Regions from separate parts of the Paenibacillus sp. PsM32 genome, predicted to be linked through region 2. Evidence: riboswitches for the same ligand, from Rfam matches in the RefSeq annotation. Region 2 holds a riboswitch; each other region holds the start of a gene.
The links. Region 2 has a riboswitch for S-adenosylmethionine ahead of QCD85_RS12885 (2-hydroxyacid dehydrogenase). Riboswitches for the same ligand answer to the same signal wherever they lie in the genome.

Region 1 (8,349 bases), on a different contig from region 2:
GGAGACTAGCCGACCGCCCATTAAACCTTCTGTTGTTATTTTCAGTATAACAAAATAACGCATCTAAGAATATATGTTTCTATAAACACTTTTATGCGAGTAAATTATCATTTTAATATTTCAATTATTTACCTCTAATTCTACTTGTTATCATACATAAAAGCGGTATACCCTATTTTAAAAGGTATACCGCTTTTTTTCACACTTTTAATTTCTATATTCAAGACTAATCTTGTAAAGCTTGTTCCAGATCAGCAATCAGATCATCAATATCTTCCAAGCCTACAGAAAAGCGTAACAATCCGTCGGTTATACCACGTTCTTTGCGTACGCCTTCACCCATAGCGGCATGAGACATTGTTGCCGGATACGATAAAATACTTTCGACTGCTCCTAGACTTACAGCCACTAAAGGCAATTGCACTCGATCCAATACTTTTTTGGCACGCTGTCCTGAACCAACATCAAAGGAAAGCACAGAACCTGCACCTGACGATTGAGCCGCATGAATGGTAGCTCCTGGATGATTGGCTAATCCCGGATAATATAATGCTGTAATATCATCACGTTGACTCAGCCAGTCTGCTAATTTGGCAGTACTTTTTTCAGAATGATTCATTCTAGCTGCAAGAGTCTTCATTCCCCGAATAAGTAACCAGCAATCTTGAGGGCCAAGTACCGTTCCCAGTCCATTTTGTAAATGCTTGAGTTGAGCACCAATCTCAGGGGTACGTGCAACCGCTAATCCTGCCAGTACATCACTATGTCCACCTAGAAACTTGGTCGCACTGTGCAACACAATATCGACGCCCATTTCGATTGGACGCTGATAATAAGGAGTCATAAACGTATTATCTACCATAGTAAGTAGATGATGTTCTTTCGCCCAAGCGGTCACTGCGCCGATATCTGTAATTTTGAGCGTTGGATTTGATGGTGTCTCCATATAGACAGCTCTTGTATTGGGACGAAGTGCATTTTTCACTTGATCCAGATCGGTCATATCTACAAAGCTAATCTCGATATTCATTCGATTCAATACAGTAGTCAGAAAACGATATGTACCACCGTACACATCTTCAGTCACGATCACATGATCACCTGCGGATAGAATCAGAAAGGCAGTAGAAATCGCCGCCATTCCTGAAGCAAAAGCATATCCTGAAGCTCCGCCTTCTAACAAAGCAATATAATCTTCTAACGCTTGACGGGTTGGATTGCCTGAACGACTATAATCATGAAGTGGTGGATTCGAGATATCTTCTTGATGAAAAGTAGACGCTTGATAGATCGGTACACTGGATGCACCTGTTGTTTTGTCGATTTCAGCACCAAAGTGAATCAGTTTGGTATCTATTTTGCGTGAAGCTTGACGATCTGAAGAATAAGTCATTATCGATCACGCTCCTTCTACTTCAAGGCGTGCTACTTCCAGCGCTTGATCAAGATCAGCGATCAGATCATCAATATGTTCAATTCCTACAGAAAAGCGCAATAGACGATCATCGACACCAATCGCTTCACGAATCTCAGTTGGAATATCTGCATGTGTCTGTACCGTTGGATACGTCATTAATGATTCAACGCCACCTAGACTTTCAGCAAAAGCAATCAATTGAATACTACGCAAAATCGGTTCAATATAACGCGCATCTTTCACTTTAAACGAAAAGATACCTGTATTTCCGCTAGATTGGCGATTTTGGACATCATATCCCGGATGATCCGGTAGTGCAGGATAAAACACTTCTGCAATCTGCGGATGATCTACCAAATGCTTCGCCATTGCTGTAGCATTATATTCATGACGCTCCATCCGCAATGCCAATGTTTTCATTCCACGCATTAATTGATACGAATCGGTTGGAGACAATACGGCTCCGATAGAGTTGTGCAGAAAAGCCATTTCAGCGGATAATTCTTCCCCTTTGGTCATAATCAATCCTGCTAAAACATCATTATGTCCACCTAGATATTTGGTAGCACTATGAATCACGATATCTGCTCCCAGTTCGATCGGACGCTGGAAAAAAGGAGTCAACAGCGTATTATCAACAATCGTCAGCAACTGATGGCTTTTCGCCCAGGTAGCTACAGCTTTGATATCGGTAACCATCATTAACGGATTAGTTGGCGTCTCAATAAATACAGCTTTGGTATTCGGTTGAACTATTTTTTCTAACGCTTCTAGATCATTGGTATCTACATAAGAAGCAGTTACTCCAAATTTGGATAAAATTCGCTCCAACAGACGGTATGTGCCACCATACAGATCAAGCGATACGATCAGATGATCTCCCTGACCGAAAAGCGCAAAAATGGTCTGTAAAGCAGCCATACCGGAACTACAGGCAAATCCTGCATCTGCTGATTCTAATGCTGCTGCCGCTTGTTCTAGGACAGCCCGAGTTGGATTGGTTGTACGAATATAATCAAAGCCTGTACTTTTACCAAGAGCGGGATGACGGAAGGCAGTTGATTGATAAATCGGAAAATTAACCGCCCCTGTTACCGGTTCATTAATCGAACCGATCTGTGCCAATTTGCTTTCAATGTTAAGAGTTCGTTCGCTTGAATGATGATCCGTCATACTATAATTCCTCCTCTGAAATAACAATCGATTGGGTTGATCTCAAATTAGATACAGTAATTACCTGCTTCAGCTTTGGCACTTTCCAAATCATATGGTGTTTCTTGGTATACATAATAGTTTAACCAGTTGGAAAATAATAAGTTGGCATGAGCACGCCATGTAGAAGGCGGTGTGCGCGATGGATCATTATTAGGAAAATAATTTTTCGGCGGTGCGACATCCATTCCTTTAGCGATATCACGTTCATATTCCCATTTTAATGACAATGGATCATATTCAGAATGCCCTGTTACAAAAATCTGACTGCCATCTTTGGTAGCGGCTAGATATACTCCTGCTTCTTCCGATTCTGATAAAATCTCCAGTTCAGGAATCTTAGCAATATCTTCATGACGCACTTCGGTATGACGGGAATGAGGCGCAAAGTACAACTCATCAAATCCTCGTAACAATTTTACATTTTCTTTATTTAATGTATGTGGGAATACACCAAAACACTTTTCAGGCAAATCGACTTTGGGAACACCGAAATGATGGTACAGACCTGCTTGTGAAGCCCAACAGATATGCATGGTTGAAGTAACATTCTTTTTACTCCAATCAAAAATCCCTTGAATCTCTTCCCAATAGTTCACATCTTCAAAGTCCATTGTTTCTACAGGAGCGCCTGTCACAACCAGACCATCAAAGCGTAGATGTTTGACTTCTTCAAATGTTTTATAAAATAAGTTCAAATATTCAGTCGATGTATTTTTGGAAGTATGGGATTGTGCATGTAGCAAATAAATATCAATTTGAAGCGGGCTATTTCCCAGTAAGCGTAGTAACTGCGTTTCGGTTGTTTCTTTAGTAGGCATCAAGTTCAATATAGCAATTCGCAATGGACGAATATCCTGTTGAAATGCTTGGCTATCATCCATTACGAAAATATTTTCTCCAGTTAATACTTCTTTGGCAGGTAAGCTATCCGGAATCTTAATTGGCATGTTCGTTCACTCCTTGGATGTGTGTATTTCTTATCATTTCAGGAGAAAGGTTCATTATAAGTATATACAAAAATGACCTTTCTCCTGATACTTGAGAAAGGTCATTTGCGATATGTTCGCGTATATAATAGACGCCTCTCTCATCTGTCAGCAGATATTAAGTCTAGAATGATCCATCAACTTATATCTCTGCAAGAATTAGCACCGTGCGGTTATACCGCCGGTTGCCGGGTTTCATCGGGCTAGTCCCTCCACCTGCTCTTGATAAGATTTGCTTATTCAATTTAAAATAACATGTTTTGATACTTTTCTTATACCATAATTTATACTATTCTACGGTCTGCCGTCAAGTGCTGTGAAAAATGTATTAGATTGAACCGATAAATAAGTTGTTGGTAACTATATTGGTTGATTTCAAAAGAGGTTTCTTATTTAAGCTTGAAAGGCTTCCACGACCACGGTATACTTAACAAGTATTTGACGTTTTTTCATGGTTTTCATAAATATCTAAATCACAAAGAGGTGAATTTCAAAATGGAAGGCGACCCGAGGCCCAGTTGGCAGCAGGACGGATGGACAAATTGCAGGAAACAAACGACAACCATAGGGCACTGGAGTAACGCGCCATTATTGAAAAATCTTCTCCGTTTTTCATAAATTATAGCGAAGCTTTGTAAACAAGTGTGCGGTTGCCGCTTCTTTCCCTGCTCATTTCATAATAAAGGAGTAGAACACAATGAAAGTTCGGCACGTCAATGCTGGAGCATTTACTCCAGTAGAAAATATTACCGACACACTGGTAGCACCTGAAGAAGGATTTTATTGGATCGACGCAGATTTGGAAGATTTGATTGAACTACAACCACTTTTTATGCTTCATGATCTGGCTGTAGAAGATTGCTTGAGTGAAGAAGAACAGCGTCCTAAGATCGAAATTTATGAAAGTCATTACTTTATTGTAGTCAACAGTATTCGTTTTGATAACGAAGAGATTTTTTTGCGCGCCTTGAATATTTTTCTAGGACGGCATTATATTATTACAGTGACCAAGCAGAAAATTAATGAATTGCGTGTCCTCAAACCGATTTTATGGGAAGAAGAAGTGAGTCGCGCTGATAAATTTATGTATTTGTTAATTGACCTTGTCGTTGATAATTACTTCGCTGTCGGTGACCGGATCGAAGATCAGATCGAACTACTGGAAGAAAATATATTGATGCATACCAAAAAATCGCATTTGAACGAAATTATCGGTTTGCGTGGCGAAATTTTATGGCTCAAACGTGTATTGGGACCTCAGCGTGAAGTCATCAATACATTGAATAAAAAAGACCTCCGTTTGATCGATGATCAATTGCAAAAATATTTCAGTGACGTGTATGAGAATGCGGTTAAAGTATCTGAGATGTTTGATACGTTCCGCGATCTGATGGGTAACTTACGAGAAGCTTATCAGTCCAGTATCTCTAATCGTGCGAATGAAATCATGCGTGTATTTACAGCGATCACAACGATATTTATGCCGTTGACTGTAATTACAGGTATTTATGGAATGAACTTTGAAGATATGCCTGAATTGCATTGGCGTTTCGGTTATCCACTGGTGATCGGGATTATGATTACGTTAGGTTTGACTATGTTTTTCACTTTCCGCAAAAAAGATTGGATCTGAAAAGATTAAAGCTGCCCTTATTCATCGTCAATTGATGAACAAGGACAGCTTTTTTTGATTTCACTTGTTCGCGCTTATACTGCCAAGCGCTGATGGTAAAATATTTTGCCAAGCAAAAATCACTTTCTTATTTTATGGGTCGCGCTTTTGGTGCCAAGCGCTATAGGTCGCGCTTATACTGCTAAGCGCTTAATCAAGGAAGTTGCATCCAGCGGATCATGGTTTCTAGGTTTAGTCCATCTAAGCCGGGTACTGTAAAGTGTGCACTATCGATTCGGGTTAGTGAACTTACAGCGATCGTTTTCATTCCGATTTGACGGGCAGATTGGATCGATTCGGTAGAATCTTCAATAACCATCGTGTGATAAGGATGAATATTGACTGCATTAGCTGCTTTGATAAATATTTCAGGATCAGGCTTACTGAACTCTACATCATCCGATGTAATAATACGATTGAAATATTGTCGTACTCCTAATTTTTCTACCACTTCTTCTGCATCACTACGGTGAGATGCCAAAACAACAGCGATATTATGATCGGCAAAATGTTGTAGTAAATCTTCTACACCTGGCAACAATTCTGCGGATTCAATCGTTTCTGATTCTTCATCAATAACCGGAATAACTACACCTTCCAAGCCGAATACTATTGCACACAGATCACGATTGTTTGCTTCAAGTGGCTGTGTCATTGCAACTACATATTCTTGTCCATAATGTTCTATCGTTAACGGTTCTCCGCGAACAAGACTGTATGTTGTTTTGTTGCCTTCTACATTTACATTGACAAGGCGATCTTGAAATTGTACCCGGAACGAGTACTCTGTCCAGCTTGGCGGTAATTTCGGTTCAAAGTGTAATCGACCGTCATATTGACGCATACCTGCAAATCCACCAATAATCGTTAACCAGCTACCTGCCATTGATGCAGCATGGATACCGTCTTTGACATTACCATGAATATCATCCAGATCCATACGTGCCGATTCGATAAAGAAGTTATACGCATGATCCATATTACCAAGCTCTGCTGCAATAATCGCATGAATCGCTGCTGACAACGAAGAATCATGTGTTGTTAATGGCTCATAATAGGCATAGTTTTTGACTTTTTCTAGCTTGGTAAATTTCTCACCTAGCAAATAAAATGCCAGAATCAGATCCGCTTGCTTGATCACTTGCTGACGATAAATGACCAATGGATGGTAGTGCAACAGTAATGGATAATTTTCAGCCGGTGTATTGTCAAAATCCCATACGCCTTTATCCAGGAAAGAATCATCCTGACCGATTAATCCATTTTGGCGATGAATATAGATTTCATCCGCAGCACGTGCCCAATCTGCAATCTCTTCTTCGGTTAGTCCCATAACACTGTGCATCGCTAGATAAGAATCTGGAGTTAATTCTTCCCACTGTGTTAATTCATGTACAGTAAATTCTAATGCATCTTTGACCATAATATTTGTATACGTATTGTTATTTACAATCGCTGTATATTCATCAGGGCCAGTCACTCCATTAATACAGAATCCTTTACCTGTAATCCAATTCCCTACAGATAAGAAAAATCTTGAAATCTCGATCAACATCTCCAGACCTTTGCTCTGCAAAAAGTCTTGATCGCCTGTCGCTTCTACGTATTGAATAATCGCATGAGCTACATCGGCATTGATATGAAATTGAGCCGTTCCTCCTGGATAATAAGCAGAAGCTTCTTCTCCGTTGATCGTACGCCACGGGAATAGAGCACCTTCTGCTGCCATTTCAACTGCACGCTCTCTTGCTTTGGGCAGTGTGTAATAACGGTATTCTAACAGACGCAAGGCTAACTCGGGCTTGGTATATAGGAAGAATGGCAACATATATGTCTCTGTATCCCAGAAATAATGCCCTTCATACCCTTCGCCTGTGATTCCTTTCGCACTAATATTCGTTTTGCCATCACGACCTACAGATTGGAATAATTGATACGCATTGTATCGTAATCCCTGTTGTAACAGTTCATCGCCTTCTACATTCACATCTGCAATTTCCCAGAATTCATCTAGATATTCTTTTTGTTTTATCGTTAAAGCATCCCAGCCATTTGCTTTGACTTCTTTTAACGTAGATTGAGCCAAAATTAGCAAGTGATCTACTTCATAATCTTTTGAAGAATAATAAACAATAGATTTATCCAATGTAATAGATTGTCCTTCGTCTACTTGCATAGTAAATGCTTTCGCAATACGCTCATCTTCTTGAATCGTTGATAACGTATAGTCATAATCTAACGTATGCTCTGCGCCACACAATAAATGAAATTCTGTTTCGGTCGTACGTTGCTCTAGAGCCATAAACGTATTTTCTTCATACGACTGAACCGTATGTAATACTTGCCCTCCAAAAGCCGATCCTGCTCGTGGATCGTCTGCTGATATTTCATTAGTCACTTTACCATTTAAGGCAGAGATCAATTTAATTTCTCCTGTAAAATTAACAGGCTTCACCGTATAGCGAACCATGGCTACATGCTTATTATCAAATGAAATCAGGCGCTGTGTATCGACTTGTACTTGTTTACCTGTGCCACTTTCCCATACGACATGACGCGATAAAATCCCATGTTGCATATCTAAGATGCGCTCGTATTCTATCACACGACCGCTCAATAAATTAAATTGTTCGCCATCAATAAATAACTCAATGATTTTGCTATCCGTTACATTTAACATCGTCTGACGCTTACGAGCATAACCAAAAGCTTCTTCTCCATACGTAATATCTGCTGAATCGTAAAATCCATTCAAATACGTACCATTCAGTGCATTAATACCTGCACCTTCTAATCCTTCTTCAAAATGACCACGCATTCCCAAATATCCATTAGCAACCGTAAAAATAGTTTCTCCTCTACGATTGTGGATAGGGTCAAACGAAGATTCTCGAATCGACCACGGCTCTACTTCATATATTGAATTGCCTTCTCTCATTCGACATTCCTCCACTTTTATCTAGTTATTGAACAGTATTCTCTTACTATAGTTAACCGTTAAACGTACTCATTACATCAAATAGGTCAAAATTGATTCAAAATAGACGTTTTTTTCAAGT
Region 2 (8,349 bases):
CATAGTTTGTCTATTGACAACTATGAGCTTAGATTTGCATATTTTTTTAGATTAATGATTACGCAATATTCTCTTCTACTTTACGTTTACCGGCTACTTTAGCAGCATCTTCTTCTGGAGTTGTAATAAACTTGGTAATAATCGCGCTGATAAAGTAAAGAATCGCGAATACCCATACCACTCCTTCTGCACCGATCACACCGATAAAAGCAAATGCGATAGCAGGAGCAATAAAAGCGGATAAACCAGCACCTAGATTGACGATAGACATCGCAGGGCCTTTGTTGCCTCCTGCTACTGATGGAGCAAGTGCTGCAATAGGAACATATCCCGCTAGCAATCCACCCCAGATAAATCCAACAATCGTGGTGATCCACAAGTTACCGTTTGTCCATTCAGGGACATAGAACAATAATAATGTGAAAATACCACAACCTACTCCACCGAACCACATGACGGTCTGTCTCCAGCCAAATTTATCACCAATAATACCGAATAATAGATTAAATACGATATTTCCTAAAAAGATCGTTCCCCAGATGTTCAGCCATGTACCTGTTGCGATTCCGTATTGTGCCATATGTAATGGTAAAAATACAGGGAATCCGTAAGAACCTACACTATTAATAACCCGTACAATACCGCTCAATCCAACTTTGGGATGGGTTTTGACAATCGTTAATCCTTTACCCAATTCGCGCAACGTTTCACGAGCGTTGCCTGCTTTTTTGGGTAAACGGTCACGATTGATCAACAGAGCAAAAATAGCACCAATTCCAGCAAGCACAACAGCACTCCATAACGTCTGCATATATCCTAGATTTTTGATCGCATAACTAGAATAATATGCACCTAATACAAACATCCCGCCTGAGTAGGCTACCCAGAACCAGCCAATTGCTGTACTTAATTTGTGCTCAGGACTACGATAAGTTACCCATGTTAAAAAAGAATAAGCAAACAATGGATACCCAAATCCTTTAACAGCATACGTTAATAACATAATAGGATAATTCAGATCGGTTATACCAAAAGCGATAAAAGCAGATGTACCGATCACATAAGCGATAAATCCAATCAACATTGATTTTTTGGCTCCAAATGCTTCTAAAAATACGCCAGAAAACCATGACGCAATCGCCAACGTAATACCATATACCGTAAATAAAAGACTGGCATCCTGCACACTAAGCCCTCGTTCTACCAGATAAGGGCTTAACCAACCTGCTTCTAATCCATCTCCCATCATAAAAATCAATACTCCGAGATATCCCCATACTAATGTTTTGGGAATCCCTATACGATCTAATACGTTCATGACATACACTCCTTTTTCAACTTTACTGGTAAGCTACTGTTCTCAAATACTACTTTCAGATGAAGAAGTCGTTGTCGCAGACTCCGCTAATTGTAATTGTGCAAAAAAGAGCTGTGCCTTATGCCATTGTTGGTAATCTTTTTGCAATGCCTCAGAAGATTGTGGTTGAAATGTAGTGATCTGTTCTGTCTGAGTAGACTGTATATCCAAAGCTTCATTACAGATATAAGCTGCTCCTACAATCGAAGCATGTTCAAATCCTGTTCGGATACGGATTTCTTTACCTAATAGATCAGCAATACTTTGAATAAGTGTACGGCTCTGTAGTCCTCCTCCACATGCCCAAATATACGGACGATCCAGCAAGACCACCTGTGCCAATTGATCGAAATTCACTTTGATAGAAAAAGCAATCTCGTGTAATGCTGATCTGACAAAATGAGCCCGGCTTAATTGATCTGACAGCGGAGCATCGAATAGAAATCCGCCACGTACACGCGCATTTTTGGCAGAAGATAAATAAGAACCTAATGCTGCTACACATTGACTTTCTTCCAGTTCATTCATCTCTTGCTCCATCATGGCGTATCCTTCATTGGGATAGAAAATAGATTGCAATTTCTGATAGTTCAGACCGGTGATACCTGGATTCGTTTCGATCAAAAATTGATGTGGTGTTGTATACGCATTAATCCATGCTTGTGCTGATTTATCTGTTGTAAATGTATCTGTAATCTTAGCGATAGGTGTAGTTGTACCGGATACAATAACAATATCTTCTGCTCCTGCACCTGTACTATGGATAGCCAATTGCGTATCCCCGCCACCTACGATAACAGGTGTATCTACAGGCAAGTTCAATTCTGCTGCTGTACCCGGTGTTAATGTCCCGAGCACGCTACCTGAAGGTATTAATGAAGGTAACACTGTTGGTGCAATGCCAAAGGTGTGACACATTTCTGTAGACCAATCACTATGCTCTACATTATAGAGAAGAGTCTCACATGCTTGAGACGGCTCGTAACTCAACACACCACTAAGCGCATACGTTACCCAATCGCTAATACTGGTAAAACGATTCAATCGTTGATACTGCTGAGGATGACGCTCCCGTAATCCGACTAATTTCATTGCTGAAAATAAAGCAGACGGTGTTCTGCCTGTAATCGGATAAATAGAAGCTTGGTCACTATAGTGTTCTTCCCACTCTCGTCCCCGATTATCAATATTCGGTAATCCTAAATAAGATTCACCTGCTTCATCAATCAGTACAATACCTTGACGCTGGCTCGTTGAAGTGACAGCAATAATCTGAATATCAGGAACGTTAGATAGTGCTACTTTAGCAAGCCCTGCAATCTGTTCCCACAATACTTCCGGTATAAAATGACGTGCATCTGGATATTGATTGTCATTGTGATACAAAATATCAGCTCGCTCAATCGACAATACGTTACCGTTGATATCGACAACAGCTACACGAGCATTACCGGTACCGATATCAAAGACTAGATAGGCTTGTTGTGTCATCGTTAATATCCTCCAAAATCGCTTTATTATAGAGCACTTTCACTGCGGTGTTATGATGCTCAAACCACTCTATGAGTGCTCTATTCATAATTTCTACATGATGATCTTCAACTTCATAAGTGGCACCTGCTAAATGTGGAATTGCTAAAACATTTGGCAATGAAATCAGTTCATAATCTTTAGGAAGTGGTGGTTCTTGATCAAACACATCGATAATCGCTCCACGGATTTGATTTTGTTGTAATTGTTCAACCAGTGCATGATGATCTACCACTACAGAACGGGCAGTATTCACAAAAATGGCGTCTTTTTTCATTGATTGCAATAATTCTGTGCCGATTAATCCTTTGGTATCTTCGGTTACAGGTAAATGAATCGATACAATATCGCTTGTAGCAAATAACTCGGCTAACGATACTTTTTGATCACGCGGGTCAGGGCTGGTTACATAGGGATCGTAATAACGAATATCACAAGGGAAGCTCCGTAGTATGCCTGCTGTACGCTGGGCTACAGCTCCAAAACCAACCATACCGACTGTTTTGCCAGCCAGTTCATTACCTTTAAACTTGAGATAAGCAGTTAAGCTACCACTTTGCCATTCTCCTGCTTCTAACCATTGGCTGGATGAAATAATACTTCGTAAAAAGGTAATTAGACTGCCGACTACCATTTCAGCTACAGCTTGTGCATTACGTGCTGGCGTATAGAAAACAGGAATACGACGATCTGTAGCCACAGGTACATCTACATTAGAAGGAGTTCCTCGACAGACACCGATAAATTGCAAATGAGGTACAGCTTTAATCACTTTTTCAGTAATTTGATCTAATTCTGCAATAATGGCATCTGCTCCGGTTGATTGTAATAAAGAGATTAATTCATCTTCTTGATAAGCTTGCCCATGATCTTTCCAGCAACGGTAAATGACTTCTCCAAACGTATCTGCTAGTTGTTGACGACCTTGCTCATGATAAGGGGCGGTAATTAATATTTTCATTATTCAATCTCCTTTGGTACACTTAGGTGCAGTGTTATTTAAGTGAAGCTTTAAAGTAAGAAAGTAAATTGATATAGAGAGTTCTTGGTTTGCTACTAATAACGTCATCATTTGACAATATAATCAACTGAGTCAACGACAATATACAAAAAACCTCTTTCCCACATCAAGGAAAGAGGTTCGCTATCTATTCATTATAATATTCAAATCATACGAATAAAATAATGCAATAATTCATCCTGCTTTCCTATCTCCCAAGCGATTCAAGCTTGCTGGAATTGGCACGTTTTTGCCGAGGTTTCGTAGGGCCAGTCCCTCCACCTCTCTGGATAGAAAATCTAATGTATGTAGTTGTCGAAAAAAACTTGCAAATCGATATCAGACACGATAAGGTATAAAACATCTAAATTTGTCGAATTCGAAATAATTTTCTTTATTCTAATTAAACCCAGTAAAAAAGTCAACATTAAATCTAAAATTTGATTTATGATAGTTTATAACGTATTCAAAGTCTATTTCTGCCATTATTAAGGTATGGGTATTACGAAAGGAGCATGATGTATGTCTAGTTATGTTGATCAACAAGATGGAATATTTCCTTCAGTCTGCTCACTGGATTGTCCTGATCAGTGCGGACTGCTTGTTCATAAAGAAAAGGGTAAAATTATCAAAATCGCTGGAGATCCTAATCATCCTGTTACCAAAGGGAACATCTGTAACAAAGTTCGTAATATGACAGAACGCATCTATGATACTAAGCGTCTAACTACTCCACTCAAGCGGATTGGAGCAAAAGGCGAAGGTCTTTTTGAACCTATTTCATGGGAAGAAGCAATTACTACAATTACTTCCAAGTGGAAAACATTAATATCCACTTCTGGCCCTGAAAGTATTCTCCCGTATAGCTTCTATGGCAATATGGGCAATCTATCTGCTGAAGGGATGGATCGCCGCTTTTTCCATCGGATGGGGGCAAGTCTTTTAGAGCGCACCATTTGTACAGCCGCTGGTTCAGCAGGTTATAAATACACAATGGGTGGCAGTATTGGTACCGATCCTGAAGATACGGTAGATACACAGTTATTTATTTTCTGGGGTATTAATGCAGTTAGCACTAATATGCATCAAGTGACTTTAGCGCAGCAAGCTCGCAAAAAAGGCGCTAAAGTTATTGTGATCGATGTGCACAAAAATCAAACTGGACGATCTGCGGATTGGTTTATTCCAATTTTGCCAGGAACAGATAGCGCACTCGCTCTAGGTATGATGCATATTTTATTTGCTGAAGACAAAGTGAATGAGGATTTTATGAAGCAATATACAGTAGGACACGAACAATTGCGTGAGCATGTAAAGCAATATGACCCTGCTACTGTATCCACAATTACAGGCGTACCTGTCGATGATTTATATCAATTAGCTCGTATGTATGGCGATGCTAGCCCTGCTCTGATTCGTATCGGAAATGGTCTACAACATCATGATAATGGCGGTATGAATGTACGTACGATTGCCTGCCTACCTGCTATCACAGGACAATGGTTAGTACGCGGTGGTGGTGCTATTAAATCTAATACGTTCCAACTAACATTTAATGAAAATGCACTACAACGTCCAGACTTATTGGCTAATCGCAACACTCGTTCTTTTAATATGAATCAATTGGGACGGGTATTATTAGAGGAGTCTGAACCTGTGCAATCGCTATATGTGTACAATTCTAATCCAGCAGTTGTGACTCCAGAAGCTACGCTTGTCAGACAAGGATTAGCACGAGACGATTTGTTTACTGTTGTGCACGATATCTTTTTAACTGAAACAGCTAAATATGCAGATATCGTTTTGCCAGCAACATCTGCTTTTGAAAATACCGATTTCTATGCTTCGTACTGGCATCATTATATGCAGATTCAACAACCAGTTGTTGCTCCATATGGTGAAAGCAAATCCAATACCGAAGTATTTCGTTTGCTTGCTAAGGCCATGGGCTATGAAGATCAAGCATTACAAGATAGTGATGAGCAGTTAATTCGGCAAGCACTGGATCATCCTGCTAATCCGGCACTGAAAAATATTACGTATGATTCATTAGTCCAACATCAATATGTCAAAGCAGATCGACAATATATTTTCCCGGATCGTCTGCCTACACCAAGTGGCAAAATCGAACTATATTCAGCCGATATGGAGCGTGATGGATTACCCCCACTACCAACCTATACACCACTTCATGAGCAGGGCACTCATCCTTATATTTTTGTACCGGGGCCTAATCATAACTTTTTAAATTCAACCTTTTCGAACAATGCCAAACATATCGGTCTTGAAAAGTCACCGAAGCTATTTATGAATACAATAGATGCACAAAATGCTGGTATTGAAGATGGCGACTGGGTAACCGTCTGGAATGAACGAGGGTCTTGTGAACTGCTTGCTACTGTAGGTGAACATGTATTGCCCGGCGTTGTCGTCAGCCAGGGGCTATGGGCAGACACTGACAATCAGCAAGCTACCCATCTAGTCAATGCACTCACGTCAGATCGCTTGGCTGATATGGGCGGCGGTGCAACCTTCTTCTCCGGTCGTGTCGATGTAATCAAAAAATCAAGTTAACTCCTTTTATCCAATAATCGTTCACTTCACACACTATGGCGTTCGATTAATGTATAAGGAATCTGTCGCTTGACCGGCATGATAGTAGTATCAAGACTACGTTCATAAAATAAAGAAAACGCTTGTCTGCCGATTTCTTGTAAATTCTGATCGATTGTAGTGAGTTGTAATCCGGCAGAGATCGGTTGGTTATCATACCCGATAATTGCTAACTGCTCAGGAATACGCAATCCATATTGACGTGCGCCTAACATAACACCTGCGGCGGCTTCATCCCCTGTTACAATTAACGCAGACGGAGGTGACTCCATAGTCGCAATCCGCTTGGCAATCTGTTCACCATCACTCATATGGATACAATCTGGAAAAATCCATTCCTGATACACTTCAAGCCCTGCGGCATGGAGTGTATTTTGGTATGCACGAAATCGCTCCTGACTGCTTGCACTTGTTTTGCGACCGATACAATAACCGATACGAGTATACCCACGATCTAATAAATACTGAATCCCGCTACAAAAAGCTCCATAATGATCGGTATATACAGCCGATAGATTGGATTCTTCTGTATATTCGCAGACAACGATCGGCCCTGAATCACTGTATGATTGTAATTCTGCCCATGGTAATACACGTGAACATGCAATAACTCCATCTACCTGTCTTGTACTGAGCATATGTAGATATTCTCGTTCTTGCTCTGGATTATACGAAGTCTGACATAGCAATACGTGATAACCATATTGATAAGCTTCTTCCATCACACCTGCAATAATGGCGTGATAATACGGATGATGACTAAATGGTAAAATCAAACCAACCGTTTTGGTTTTGCCACGAATCAGATTAATAGCTTGTGAATTAGGGGTGTAGCTATTTTGCTCGATGACCTGTTGTACCCGTTCTCGTTTATCTGCTCTAACATAAGGATGATTATTGAGTACTCTAGATACAGTAGACACCGAAACTCCTGCTTGTTTGGCAATTTGCTTAATGTTGACCATAAGTGACTCCTTTCTTGTCATCATAAATCTTACACAATTACTTCTATCATAGCTCAAAAATAAGATCAACGATAAACAACCGCCTGTTTTCTTGAACATTCTATCCAAGACAAGGCGGTTGTTATACATATCATTATTAAATTATAACTGTTCTCCGTTACTTTCAATTACTTGCTGATACCAGTAATAGCTTTTCTTCGGAATACGGCGCATATCTTTTTCGCTATCTTCGTCACGATTGATATAGACGAACCCATAACGTTTCTGATAGCCATTCAACCAGCTTAATAAATCGGTAAATGACCAACTGCAATAACCAATTAGATCTACACCGTCAGCAATCGCTTCACGACATTGTTCCAAATGGGAACGCAGATAATCGATGCGATAATCATCTTGGATACTTCCATCAGCTTCTAGCTTATCGAATTCGCCTAATCCATTTTCAGTAATAAAGACAGGCAGTCCATAACGGCTCGTAATACGACGTAAACCAATTCGCAAGCCGATTGGATCGATCGCCCAGTCCCAATTTGACGTTTCTAAATGAGTATTAGGCGTTGTTTTGTATAGCCCTGGTCGTCCTGTATCTTCATTACTTCCTTTTTGTCCGGTAGTATTCATTTTGCCTTCAGCTACACCATCAATCGGATTAAATTCATACGTAATCGTCTGATAATAATTAACACCGACAAAATCAGGAATCCCTTTAGTTAATAATTCGATATCACCTTTTTCAAATGTGGGAGCCAGACCGTGCTCTTCCAGATAACGAAGTGCTACCTGTGGATAATGACCCAGACAATACGTATCCAGCCACCAGTTATTTTGAAATTCTTCGGCATTCTCATACGCCAGCATATCACGAGGCTGACTACTAGCCG
Region 3 (8,349 bases), on a different contig from region 2:
AATGGTTGCAAAATTCAGGTATACAATCCGATGCGTCGATCGGTATTATTTTTACAGCGCTATTCGCGATCGGTGTTATTATTATCAGTCTGAATGCTCGCAACATTGATCTGGATCTCGATTGTGTATTGTTCGGCGAAATTGCTTATGTACAATGGGATACATGGACAGCCAACGGCATAGATATGGGACCACGTTCGGTCTGGATGTTAGGGTCAGCGTTGTTGATTATTTTATTGTTGCTTGCTTTATTCTATAAACAATTCAAAATTTCAGCATTTGATCCTGCGATGGCTGTTGCTTGTGGGATTCCAGTGATGTTATTCCATTATTTATTAATGGGGATGGTATCAATGACTTCTGTGGCTTCTTTTGAAAGTGTAGGAGCGATACTGGTTGTCGGTATGTTGATTATTCCTGCTTCTACCGCTTACTTGCTTACAGATCGTCTGGGCAGAATGTTGATGTATAGCGTACTTACAGGAGTCGTTAGCTCTATTATTGGTTATTATACAGCATATGTGCTGAATGCTTCGATTGCAGGAAGTATTGTTACGGTAGCAGGTATATTGTTCGGATTTGCGTTTGTATTTTCTCCTAAGCATGGCATATTGATTCGCCGCTTACGTCAACGACGTTCTAACGGAGTAGCTATCGCTGAATAAGAATTGCATAAGAACAATGTAGAACTATGCTTTCCAATAATTTTATGCATATAGAAAGTGAAGCAATATAATAGGTCTACACCTAAATGTAAACCATTTGCAAAACATCCTGTAATATTGCAGGGTGTTTTGATTATTTTTCACATGTAATTTACAAAAGCTTTTGTGACCGCTGTAATATCTATGTTAAAATGAGCCTGATATACCCTATGATAACTGACTGACTCCAGTAGATGGCATACACATCATCATAGAAATAGGAACGAAGAAAGGGACGGTATGACAAGATGACAACACGTAAATATAAGTTATTAGCTTTAGATATGGATGGAACATTATTGAATGATAATCACGAGATTACACTCGAAACGATTAAATGGATTAATAAAGCGATGGATGAAGGTATCCATGTGTGTCTATCTACAGGACGCGCAGCGCATAGTGCTATGCCGTATGCCGAGCAATTAGGCTTAGATACTCCAATGGTAACAGTAAACGGTAGTGAGGTCTGGAAAGCACCTCATGAGCTACACCGACGTACACTGGTCGATCCTGATTTGATTCGCCAAATGTATGAACTGGCTATTGAAAAAGATGTATGGTTCTGGGCTTATACCGTAAATGGACTGCACAATCGAGATAACTGGTTAGAACCAGGGACAGACCTTACAAGTATTGAATGGCTCAAATTCGGCTATAATACGGAAAACGATGAACTTCGTTACCAGATTCTGATGGCGTTACAAGATATGGGCGGACTTGAGATTTCCAACTCTTCTCCACATAACCTGGAGATCAATCCACTGGGTATTAACAAAGCAGCAGGTATTAATGAAGTATGCCAATTGCTGAATATTGATATGTCAGAAGTGGTTGCTGTAGGCGATAGCTTAAACGATCTAGCGGTTATTCAAGCGGTAGGTCTAGGCGTAGCGATGGGTAATGCACAAGAACCTGTAAAAGAATCAGCCGATCTAGTTGTAGGTTCTAACAATGATGATGGAATTGTCGAAGTCATTCGCGATTATATCCTTATCTAAAAAAATTGTGCAACGCTTTACGCTTTCTTCGAGTATATATGTATAGAAAGATTACTGGGAGGAGTGAAACCTACCGATGGAAATTCTCGGTTGGAGCTTAGTCATTATTTTATTTATCGTCGGTATTGCAGGTGCTATCTATCCTGTATTGCCGGGCGCATTAGCTATTTATTTTGGATTTTTCGTATACGGATGGTTTTTCTCATTCGCTGAATACAATGTATGGTTCTGGATTATTCAGACCTTGATTGTGATTGTGCTATTTGTCGCCGATTACGTCGTTGGTGCTTACGGAACCAAAAAGTTCGGCGGAACCAAGCTCACCGTTATTTTATCGACGATCGGCTTAATTGTAGGGCCATTTGTGATTCCTGCTTTTGGTCTGATCTTAGGGCCATTGATCGGTGCGATTCTGGGTGAGTTGATTTCAGGGAAAGATTTTCAACAATCGCTCAAAGCTGCCTGGGGAACGATGCTTGGATTGTTTACGAGTATGATTGTGAAAATTATTTTGCAATTGGCGATGATTGCGATCTTTTTCCTTTGGATTTTTGTATTTTAAAAAATAACCCGCATTGCTTAGATGACTATAGGTTGTCTATAATAGAGGTTGTTGAAAAAGCCCAAGACCGGAAGGCATTTCAGCCTTCCGGTTTTTTGGTATGGTTGAGATCGGGCGTGAGAAAAGGGGAACCGTTTTGTCTAAAACAGAGTCATTTGTTAGAGGAACCGTCATTTTAGCTGCTGCTGCTTTAATTGCACGTGTGCTAGGTTTGGTACAACGTGTACCGTTAGAGCATATGTTAGGCGTAACAGGGAATGCATCGTTTACTGTAGCGAACAATTTGTATTTGATGTTATTAGCCGTAGCAACAGCAGGTATTCCAAGTACACTGAGTAAAATGGTATCTGAACGTTATGCACTAGGTAGACCTGCAGAAGCACAACGCATTTACTTTGCAGCGTTGTTATTTGCAGGTGTGATTGGTGTAATTATGACCGTAGGTTTGTATATTTTTGCACCATTTTTTGCGGTGTATAGCTCTAAAGTGCCTGAAGCGATTTTAGCTATTCGAGCTATCGCTCCATCATTATTATTGTTTCCGATGATTGCGATGATGCGCGGTTATTTTCAGGGACGTAACTTGATGATTGCGGGTGGTATCTCTCAAATTGTTGAGCAAATCGCACGTGTATTTACAGCTATTTTGTTAGCTTATATTATTTTGCAGTTAGGATATGGTGGTGTAGAAGCTTCTGCCGGTGCTTCTTTTGGTAGTGTGCTTGGTAGTATAGGTGCATTTGCAGTAATGATCTATTATGCTGTCAAAATGCGTAAACAAGATAAATTAGAAGGTATAGATGCTAAATCAGACAAAGATCATGCAGTCATTCCATTAACGCAAATTTATGGTGATATTTTTAAATTATCGATTCCTATCGTACTATCGTCATTGACGATTCCAGCCGTTTATTTTATCGATAGTATATTGGTCAAACCTTTATTGATTGGACAATTAGGAGATGCGATGGCTACAAATGTGCTGGCGATTTTGGGAGCTAGAGCGCAAAGTGTAGCAGGTATTCCACCGATTTTAGCTATCGCACTCAGTCAATCGCTTATTCCTATTATTTCAGCAGCATTTGCTAGTCGCAAAATGGAACATTTGAAAAATCAAATTACATTAGCATTACGAATTTCTGTACTTACAGGTGTTCCAATTGTTTTGATTTTTAGTACAGCAGCGTATTCAGTCAATGGATTATTATTTAGTACGCAAGAGGGAGCAGGTATTATTGCTGCTTTGACACTGGGTACGATTTTCCAGATTACGATGATGACGACCAATTCTATGTTAATCGGGATCAACAAAGCAAATTTATCGATGGTACATGTCATGATCGGTATTGTGGTCAAATTAGTTGCTAGTTTTGCGTTAGCTCCGTTTATTGGAATCTACGGTATTATTGCCGGAACAGCTTTATGTTTTATCACTATTACATGGATGAATATTCGTTCATTGCGCCAAATCGTAACTTTCTCGGTATTAGGCAACCGTTGGGTCGGATTTATTGTGACTGTGGTGGTATTAGGTGGAATTGGTCTACTGCTGAACCAGGTCGGTATTCTATTAACGGCTTATATGAATGAACGGGTTGCATTTTTTATCGGTTGTTGTATGGTAGGAATAGCGATATTATTGGTATATCCCGTTATGCTTGTTCTGCTAAGAGTGGTTCGAGCGAATGAACTGGATTCTTATCCAAAAGTATTGCGTAAAGTTTTCCGTCCATTGATGCGTCTACAAAAGAATTAGGAGGAATAGTATAATGCAATTGATTAATAGTAAAGAAGATTTCACTACCGTTACTCACTCTTCGCAATTAACTGTCGCTGTGTTCAAAGCAGATTGGTGTGGAGATTGCCGATATATTGATCCATTTATGCCTGAAGTAGAAAGTCAGTATGCAGATCGTCTAACGCTTGTAGAGGTAGATGTAGAAGCAACAGGCGATGTGAGTCAAGAACAGAACATCCTGGGTATCCCTAGCTTTGTAGCTTATGCGAACGGCAAAGAATTAGTACGTTTCGTCAACAAAGCACGCAAATCTCGCGAAGAAATTGAGCAGTTTTTGGATCGCGCTGTTGCAGTCTATGAGACATTAGCTACATCAACAGCGGAATAAAAAGAATCTATAAATAAATGCTTACTAACCACCTTTTTTATAAAGGGTGGTTTTTTACTGTGTAAAATATCATTTGTTTGTCGACACGGTTCTGCCATAATACAAGGATTGATCATTTTTTGTCACAATCCAGTGGTTCCGTCTATTTTGCAATCAGGTATACTAAAGTAGAACATAAACATTGTGTAACTATCATATAAAATAGCGGGTGATTCTCTAAATGGCAAGAAAGTTCAGAATAACAACTACACATCTAAAATGGTTGAGCTTTGTCACCTGTGTTGTTATGTTTTTAGCAACAATGGGAGGACTTGTAGTAACCAAATCAGGTTCAGGACTTGGTTGCGGAAATGAATGGCCGTTATGTCATGGCCAATTTGTACCTGCGTATACGATTTCTTCATTAATTGAGTATTCACATCGGGCAATTAGTGCTTTAGCAGGTTTAACAGCTTTATTCTCTTTTATTGGTTTCATTTTTTTCAACAGACACCGTGAACTTAAAGTATACGCATCTTTTACTCTATTATTTGTCGTAGTACAAGCAATAATGGGTGCATTAGCTGTTAAGTTTTCACAATCTGCTCCAATCATGGCATTACATTTCGGATTTGCAATGATTGCTTTTGCTAGTTCGTCGATGATGGCGCTTGGTGCAAGGCGGATGGATCAGCAAAAAGGTGATTTACCGATTCCAGATGAACCACCAGTGAGTAAAGGGATGCGTAATCTAACATGGTTCGCAACTATCTACACATACATGGTGGTGTATACAGGAGCCTTTGTCACACATACCGATTCTAGAGGTGGGTGTTCTGGCGTATTACTATGTAATGGTTCTATCTTACCTGAATTATCCGGCGGGGTAGCGGTAGCATTTTTCCATCGCGTAGCCGCTTATAGCCTGTTAATCGTTATTGCAGTGCTAGCGCATTATGCCTACCGTCGTCATCCGTATAATCCAGGTATTCGTAAGCTTGGAGTGACTGCGATCGTATTTATCATCATGCAGATTCTAAGTGGTATGTTGAATATTGTAACAATGAAAATACCTGAGTGGTATTTCTTCTCCAGTATGTTGCATACGTTGTTGATTCAGATTTTGTTCGGTGTGTTATGTTATATGAGTGTGCGTGTATGGCAATTAAGTCGTGGTACACGTGGCAAATTAGGGCAAAATGTATAACCGTATGATCTATTTAGATAGCAACAAAAAGTGAATACACATCCAATAGATTACATCAGATGAACAAATGATGAAAAATTTCTAATTTCCTTAGGAAATATTCATTTTTGCTTTGACAAAGAGTGTGAAGTTCACTATACTGAGAAAAGATTTTCATTTTCATTCGAATTTTTCATATTTTCTTATCGAGAGTGGTGGAGGGACTGGCCCGATGAAACCCGGCAACCGATTTTGGAATAGCTATTATGTAGTTTTCCAAAATGTCATGGTGCTAATTCCTTCAAAATGGCGTGTGCAATTGGTACATAGCGATTTTGGCAGATGAGAAGGAAGTATCTCTAATAATAGAGAACCCTTTTCTGCGAAAGGGTTCTTTTTTTGTATAAAGAAGAGAGAAGTGAATACCGACATATATGATAGCGAGAATATATCCGACTTATTCGATGGTTTATATATGATTAATGTAATATGAATGCAGGAATGAAGAAGTACAAGGAAGGAGCACCCATCTGTGATTGAATTAAAAAGTATTACTAAAACGTATGGTAAAGGGAAAAATCTAAGCCCTGCGTTAAGCGGTATAGATTTGAAAATAGAAAAAGGCGAGATTTTCGGCGTTATCGGTCACTCCGGTGCAGGTAAAAGTACATTGATTCGATGTATTAATTTACTAGAACGTCCAACCTCTGGTGAAGTATGGATCGATGGTGTGGAAATGACCAAGCTGAACAAAGCGCGCTTACAAGCAAGACGACGCAAAATAGGTATGATTTTTCAACATTTCAATCTATTATCTTCAGCGACAGTGTATGAGAATATCGCTTTTCCTTTGCGCTTAGTCAAAACACCGGAACGCAACATTAAAGAAAAAGTGAAAGAATTGCTTGCTCTAGTTGGACTGGAACAACATGCCAATAAATATCCTGCTCAATTATCAGGTGGACAAAAACAGCGTGTCGGCATTGCTCGCTCGTTAGCTAGTGATCCTGATGTATTGCTTTGTGATGAAGCGACATCTGCGCTTGATCCTCAGACTACAAATTCGATTTTAAAATTGCTGGTCGATATCAATGAGCGCTTTAACTTAACAATCATCTTAATCACTCATGAAATGCATGTCATTCAGAGCATTTGTGATAAAGTAGCTGTTATTCATCGGGGCGGTATTGTAGAACAAGGCCCTGTAACAAATGTTTTTTTGAAGCCACAGCATGAAGTGACACGTGATTTTATTTTAAATGAGTCTAATAATGCTGAATTACTAATTACTTCATGGACAGCACCAAATGTTCCTAATTCATTGACTGTCAAAGTGTCTTTCTTAGGAGATAAAACGTATGAATCGATCCTTTCGCAAACGGTACGTCAAACTGGAGTCGATTTTGCTATTTTGCAAGGAACGATTTCAACGTTAAAAAATGTACCGTATGGACAGTTGATTGTTCGCTTTGAAGGAACAGAAGGAGACATTAAGCGCACACTCGATGGATTGACCGCTGAAGGTCTCGATGTGGAGGTGATCAACTGATGGGTGAATTGGATTTCTCACAAATTGATTGGAATGAATTCGGTACAGCGACCTTAGATACACTCAAAATGGTAGGCGCTTCTGGATTATTTACATTAATTCTAGGATTGCCATTAGGCATTTTGTTATTTATTACAGGGCGTTCTACTGTAGCATGGGTGCGTTATTTCTATGCAGTGATTGCGTTTATCGTTAATATTTTGCGTTCGGTTCCATTTATTATACTGATTGTAGCGATCTTACCATTAACGCAAATTCTAGTAGGAACAACGATTGGTGTACTTGGAACGATCCCACCATTAGTTATTGCTGCCGCACCGTTTTTTGCTAGATTGGTCGAAACTGCACTTCGTGAAGTCGATCGTGGTGTGATTGAAGCAGCGAATGCGATGGGAGCTTCCTTGTGGCAGATTATAACGCGCGTACTTGTACGTGAAGCAATGCCAGGGCTATTAGCAGGCTTAACGGTTACTGTGGTTGCTTTAGTCTCTAATACAGCGATGGCAGGGATGATTGGTGCAGGAGGACTTGGAACACTTGCAATCAACTATGGTTATTATCGCTATGATACAGCGATCATGCTAGTGGCTGTAGTCATCATGGTTATTATTGTTCAAATTCTACAAATGCTTGGTGATCGTCTAGTGGTTCATTTTTCGAGAAGATAAACAGTAATACAAAAGAGATTGAGCATAGAGTAGTTATTCTGCTGAATATTTATACGATGATAGATAATCACAAATATTCAGCATTTGTATCATATACGTATACCAATCCAAAACCAATAAAGGGGTAGAAAAGATGAAAAAATGGACTTTGATTTTGCTAAGTATTATGTTGGTTGCTATCGTATCTGCTTGCGGTAACAAAGCAGCAGACAACACAGCAGCAACAGGAACAACAGAAGGCGGAGCAGAAACCGTAACATTGAAAGTAGGCGCAACAGCTGTACCTCACGCTGAAATCTTAAAACATATTCAACCTGCACTTGCTAAAGAAGGCGTAAATTTACAAGTTGTCGAATTTACAGATTATATTCAACCTAACGTTCAATTGAATGGCAAACAGTTAGATGCAAACTACTTCCAAACATTGCCTTACCTTGAAGAGCAAAACAAATCTCGTGGTATGACTTTAAAAGCTGTACAACCAGTACACATCGAGCCTTTCGGTGCATATTCTACAAAATATAAATCAATCGATGAATTGCCAGACGGTGCAAATATCGCAATCCCTAACGAA

Region 1: it holds a riboswitch for S-adenosylmethionine, as region 2 does, so the genes downstream of both, metA (homoserine O-acetyltransferase MetA) here and QCD85_RS12885 (2-hydroxyacid dehydrogenase) in region 2, are expected to answer to the same signal.
Region 3: it holds a riboswitch for S-adenosylmethionine, as region 2 does, so the genes downstream of both, QCD85_RS17490 (methionine ABC transporter ATP-binding protein) here and QCD85_RS12885 (2-hydroxyacid dehydrogenase) in region 2, are expected to answer to the same signal.

Annotation. Positions count from the first base shown of each region.
Region 1 is NZ_JARUWY010000001.1:528,662-537,010, forward strand. Features, by position in the region: gene QCD85_RS02475 (trans-sulfuration enzyme family protein) at 227-1,393, opposite strand; gene QCD85_RS02480 (aminotransferase class I/II-fold pyridoxal phosphate-dependent enzyme) at 1,400-2,590, opposite strand; gene metA (homoserine O-acetyltransferase MetA) at 2,638-3,579, opposite strand; SAM riboswitch class I at 3,717-3,850, opposite strand; gene corA (magnesium/cobalt transporter CorA) at 4,316-5,251, shown strand; gene QCD85_RS02495 (HAD-IA family hydrolase) at 5,445-8,228, opposite strand.
Region 2 is NZ_JARUWY010000005.1:298,279-306,627, reverse strand. Features, by position in the region: gene QCD85_RS12895 (MFS transporter) at 59-1,318, opposite strand; gene QCD85_RS12890 (FGGY-family carbohydrate kinase) at 1,361-2,848, opposite strand; gene QCD85_RS12885 (2-hydroxyacid dehydrogenase) at 2,820-3,848, opposite strand; SAM riboswitch class I at 4,093-4,184, opposite strand; gene QCD85_RS12880 (molybdopterin oxidoreductase family protein) at 4,410-6,461, shown strand; gene QCD85_RS12875 (LacI family DNA-binding transcriptional regulator) at 6,488-7,465, opposite strand; gene QCD85_RS12870 (glycoside hydrolase family 1 protein) at 7,607-8,349, opposite strand, start outside.
Region 3 is NZ_JARUWY010000009.1:207,350-215,698, reverse strand. Features, by position in the region: gene QCD85_RS17520 (metal ABC transporter permease) at 1-665, shown strand, start outside; gene QCD85_RS17515 (Cof-type HAD-IIB family hydrolase) at 953-1,705, shown strand; gene QCD85_RS17510 (DUF456 domain-containing protein) at 1,782-2,267, shown strand; gene QCD85_RS17505 (putative polysaccharide biosynthesis protein) at 2,404-4,023, shown strand; gene QCD85_RS17500 (thioredoxin family protein) at 4,037-4,393, shown strand; gene QCD85_RS17495 (COX15/CtaA family protein) at 4,614-5,579, shown strand; SAM riboswitch class I at 5,759-5,907, shown strand; gene QCD85_RS17490 (methionine ABC transporter ATP-binding protein) at 6,091-7,107, shown strand; gene QCD85_RS17485 (methionine ABC transporter permease) at 7,107-7,775, shown strand; gene QCD85_RS17480 (MetQ/NlpA family ABC transporter substrate-binding protein) at 7,909-8,349, shown strand, end outside.